2 regions of the Roseovarius sp. THAF27 genome follow, and region 1 is predicted to be linked to the other one. Evidence: riboswitches for the same ligand, from Rfam matches in the RefSeq annotation. Region 1 holds a riboswitch; the other holds the start of a gene.
What was found. Region 1 has a riboswitch for cobalamin ahead of FIU89_RS17190 (DUF1636 domain-containing protein). Riboswitches for the same ligand answer to the same signal wherever they lie in the genome.

Region 1 (2,383 bases):
CTTGGTCAGCAGGATGATGTCGGCGCAGGAGATCTGGTCCTCGAAGACTTCCGACAGAGGGGTTTCGTGGTCGATGCTGTCATCGGCCAGGCGCTGGGCGTCGACCCGGGCCACGTCGGGGGCAAAGCGGCCTGCCGCGACGGCCTCGGCATCGGCGAGCGCAATGACGCCGTCGACGGTGATCTTGGAGCGGATATCTGGCCAGTCGAACGCCTTGAGCAAGGGCTTTGGCAGGGCGAGGCCGCTGGTTTCGATCAGGATGTGATCGGGGCGCGGATCGAGCGCCATCAACGCCTCGATCGTGGGGATGAAATCGTCGGCCACGGTGCAGCAGATGCACCCATTGGCCAGTTCCATGATGTTTTCCGCCGGGCAATCGGGGATGGCGCAGCTTTTTAGGATGTCGCCGTCGACGCCGACATCGCCGAATTCGTTGACGACCACGGCCAGGCGGCGGCCGCCGGGATTCTGCATCAGGTGGCGCACCAGCGTCGTCTTGCCGGAGCCCAGAAAGCCCGTGATGACGGTGACGGGAAGTTTCGCAAGATCGGTCATTGGTCAGCCTTTGCAGTCAGGGGTGGGATGCGCGCAACGCAGTTGCGCTTGAAATGTTCGGGGCGCTGGCGCCACGGGATCAGACCGTCGTCGGTCTGTTGATAGAGGACCGCGCCTTGCAGCAGCATGTCGGGATGCGACGTTTCGTCGAGATTTCCGTACAGATACGTCCAGCGTTCGCCGCCGCGCATGGCGGCGGTGCAGCCTGCGTCGCAGTTCTGCAGGCATTCCACGGGGGTCACGGTGACGCCGTCGGGCAGCGCACGCGCCGTGACTTCCTCATAGAGGCGCTGGCCGGGGCGGCGCTCGTCCTCGGGGATCTCCTGCCCCTTGCGGCACTTGATGCAGATCAGCAGCTCGATGGGCGTGCTCATGTATCCTCCAATGTCGGGGGTGCGCGCGGAGGTGGCGGGTGGCCACCCATCCGAGCCCGGCACACCCCGTCCGGTCCGTCTGTTCCTTCTTGTTGGCAGGTCTCCCGGCTTGCGGTTTCGGGCCTTTCGGCCCACGGTTTCCGGCCTTCCCGGCATTGCGCCAGTGGCGGTGGAAACCTTCCCGTTTCACGGTCGCGGGGGCGGCTGTGCCTGGCGCGATGCGCTGCACATTCCCTTTTCACCTGTTTACACAGGCACCAACACGGTGCGACATGCTGCGAAAACCCACCTTGTGTCAAGGAGACGTCACATGTCCGACCCGTCTGACGCGGAAAAGACCGCGCGCCACAACGAGAAGATGAAGAAGATCAAGGCCGCGCGTGACCGCATGATGCAGGACAAGACCGAGGAGAAAGGTCTGATCATGGTCCATACCGGGCCGGGCAAGGGCAAGTCGTCTTCGGGATTCGGGATGATTCTGCGCTGTATCGCGCACGGGATGCCCTGTGCGGTGGTGCAGTTCATCAAGGGCAACTGGGTAACCGGCGAGGCCGAGATTCTGCGCAACCGGTTCTCGGACGAATGCCGGTTCTTCATTTCGGGCGAAGGGTTCACCTGGGAGACGCAGGACCGGGAACGCGATATCGCCGCTGCGCAGAACGGGTGGAGCATCGCGAAGGAGCAGATACGCGACCCAGAGATGAAGTTCGTGCTACTGGACGAAATCAACATCGCGCTGCGTTACGACTATATCGACATCGACGAGGTCGTGGATTTCCTTCTGCACGAGAAACCGGCGATGACGCATGTCTGCCTGACGGGGCGCAACGCCAAGCCCGAACTGATCGAGGCGGCCGACCTTGTGACCGAGATGAGCCTGGTCAAGCACCCCTTCCGGGACGGGATCAAGGCCCAGAAAGGCGTGGAGTTCTGATGGATCCTGTGCTGGCCGGCGGCGGAAATGTCACGAGGACAGTATCGGGTGAAAAGGTCCGGCCATGCCCGCGTTGATGATCCAGGGCACCGGGTCGAATGTCGGCAAGTCGATGCTGGTGGCGGGCCTGTGCCGGGCCGCGCGCCAGCGGGGCTTGAGCGTGGCACCGTTCAAGCCGCAGAACATGTCGAACAACGCCGCGGTGACGCCGGACGGTGGCGAGATCGGTCGTGCGCAGGCGCTTCAGGCGATGGCTTGCGGTGTGAATTTGCACACCGACATGAACCCGGTTTTGCTGAAGCCGGAAACGGATGTCGGCGCGCAGGTGATCGTGCAGGGCAAGCGCCTGACCACGGCGAAGGCGCTGGAGTATTCCAGCCTGAAGCCGACGCTGATGGCGGCGGTTCAGGACAGCTTTGCCCGCCTGAGCGCACAACATGACCTTGTGATCGTCGAAGGGGCAGGTTCGCCCGCCGAGATCAACCTGCGCAAGGGTGACATCGCGAATATGGGCTTTGCC
Region 2 (2,383 bases), 2.1 Mb from region 1:
ACGCCCATCATGCGCGGCTGGCTCGGCCCGTGGATATCGGCATCGAGCAATCCGACGCGCCGACCCGCCCGCGCTAGCGCCACCGCCAGGTTCGACGCCACGGTCGACTTGCCCACGCCACCCTTGCCCGACGCCACCGCGAGAATCGATTTCACCCCGCTCGGCCGGATCGAGGCGCTGCCGCCCTCGGGATGCCGCCCGACCTTCAGCGTCGGCGCGGGCGCCTCGGGCGCCTCTGCGGTCAGCGCGACCTGCGCCGATGTCACCCCCTCGACCGACAGCGCCGCACGCTCGGCGGCGGCCCGCAGCGGTTCCATCCGGCGGGCCATCTCGGGGCTGGGCGCCTCCAACACGAATCGCACCTCGCCGCCTTCGAGTCGCATCGCGCGCACCATGTCGCGCGAAATCACCGTCCCGCCGTCCGGCAATTCCAGCCGGTCCAGCTCTCGGCGCACATTTTCGAGTATTTTCGTCATGCCCGGTCTCCATGCATCTGCGGCGTTGAAAGTGGCACTTCCAGAAGCAGGTGCAACCCCCGTTTCAACCCCGCCCAAAAAACTGGCAAAGCGGTGATTTCAAACGTAAAAAATGATCCGATCTTCTATGCGCCAACTGCATAGCTGCGTTGCAGCAAAACGTATTGTGCATGCGCAGCATATCGCTATCTTTAACTCAACAGCGAACGGAAACGGTCACAGCGCCGAACGCTCGCGAAAACAATCAGGTGCCTCTCCTCCCGTTTGGTACCTGTTCGGGATACCGCCTCTCCTCCCTTGTGCGGTCCCGGCAAGACCTGGGTTCCCTTGGAACCCAAACCTGACGAACGGTCCCTTCCTCCTCCCTGGGACCCGACGTAAAGAACGGCGGCGCCTCTCCTCCTCCCTGGCGTCGCCGTTTTTTCTTTTTTACCCCGACAGCGTTCGCAAGGCCCTCGCCGCACCGCCCCCGCGCCGGAAATCAGCCAGCGACCCCGCCGCCATGCGGCGGGATCAAGGCGTTGGGATCAATGCACCACCCTTGCGGCCCGCCCGCGCCGGCCCCGCGTCATCGGCGCGGCGTGGCGCGCCTCCTCCAGCACGCGGGCAAACGCCCTCGCCGCCGCGCTGTCGGCATTCCGGACCGCGGGTTCGGCCAGCGCCTCGCGCACGACCCCCGCCGTGACGGCGCCGGGATAGCCAAAGACCCACTCCAGGAAACCCAGCCGCGCCACGGCCTCGGCCTCGGCGCCGGTGGCCCCACTGCGCTCCAACCCGTTCATGATCGGTGTCAGGCTCATGCTTTCTGCTCTTCCTCCGGCCGCACCCCGGGCCGGACTGGGGCGAGGGAAGGCCGCGCGAGAACCGCTTTTCCGGTCCACCGCCCGCACCGCCCCCCGCGGTTCGACGTCGTCCCAAAGGCTGGTTTCCGGGCTTGGCGGGGGTGCGGATACGCGCGCCTTCCCGGGGCATGTCGCCCCAGTGGCCATCTGCGGTATCCCCCATCCTTACCGTTGCGGGGGCAGCGCCGGACTTGCACCGGCTTCCCAATTCTCCGCGACCTGCGCGGCACCTTCGGGACTCTCACTTTGCCGCCAAGCGGCCCCTGACGCAACCCGCGATTGCGACGTTGAAGCGCCGCGCGACGACACGCGCCACACCTTCTAGCTCAGGCCAGAACGTCCGCCCACTCCGGGTGCCGGCGAAACTGCGACGCGGCAAACGGGCAAAGCGGCGTGATCTTGCGCCCCGCCGCGCGGGCATCCTCCACCGCGCGGGTCACCAGCGCCAGGCCCACGCCCTTGCCGCGATAGGCGTCGGGCACGCCGGTATGGTCGATGATCATGCCCGCGCTTCCCAGCTTGGAATAGGTCAGCTCCGCCTCCGGCCCGTCGTCGATCCGGGTGACATAGCGCCCCTTGCTCTCTCCGTCTTCGTGTTCGATCTGCATGTCTATACTTCCCTGGCTGCGCGCAGCATGCCGCAGCGCCGCAAAAAGGTCCACAACTCGGCACAGCGCAGGCTCCGCGTACGAAACCGCCCCGAACGCAAAACGGCGCCCCGCCGGGGCGCCGCCTCAAACCCACGCGGCCCGGATCACTCCGCCGCCAGCTGGTCCATCACCTCGTCGCTGGCCTCGAAATTCGTCGTGACATTCTGCACGTCGTCATCGTCTTCCAGCGCGTCGATCAGCTTCATCAGCTTTTGCATGCCTTCCAGGTCCAGTTCGGTGGTGGTCGTCGGACGCCAGGCCAGCTTGGTCTCCTCGCTTTCGCCCAGCTCCGCCTCCAGCGCGGTCGAGACATCGTTCAGGTCCGTGTCCGCACACCAGATCACGTGGCCGTCCTCGCCCGATTCCACGTCCTCGGCCCCGGCCTCGATCGCGGCCATCATCACCGTGTCGCCAT

Region 2: another riboswitch for cobalamin. It lies ahead of FIU89_RS06655 (hypothetical protein); the one in region 1 lies ahead of FIU89_RS17190 (DUF1636 domain-containing protein).

Annotation. Positions count from the first base shown of each region.
Region 1 is NZ_CP045393.1:3,461,584-3,463,966, reverse strand. It holds gene cobW (cobalamin biosynthesis protein CobW) at 1-555, opposite strand, end outside; gene FIU89_RS17190 (DUF1636 domain-containing protein) at 552-929, opposite strand; cobalamin riboswitch at 1,006-1,206, opposite strand; gene cobO (cob(I)yrinic acid a,c-diamide adenosyltransferase) at 1,240-1,863, shown strand; gene FIU89_RS17180 (cobyric acid synthase) at 1,928-2,383, shown strand, end outside.
Region 2 is NZ_CP045393.1:1,330,655-1,333,037, reverse strand. It holds gene FIU89_RS06660 (Mrp/NBP35 family ATP-binding protein) at 1-476, opposite strand, end outside; gene FIU89_RS06655 (hypothetical protein) at 1,004-1,276, opposite strand; cobalamin riboswitch at 1,378-1,567, opposite strand; gene FIU89_RS06650 (GNAT family N-acetyltransferase) at 1,645-1,926, opposite strand; gene FIU89_RS06645 (YebC/PmpR family DNA-binding transcriptional regulator) at 2,073-2,383, opposite strand, start outside.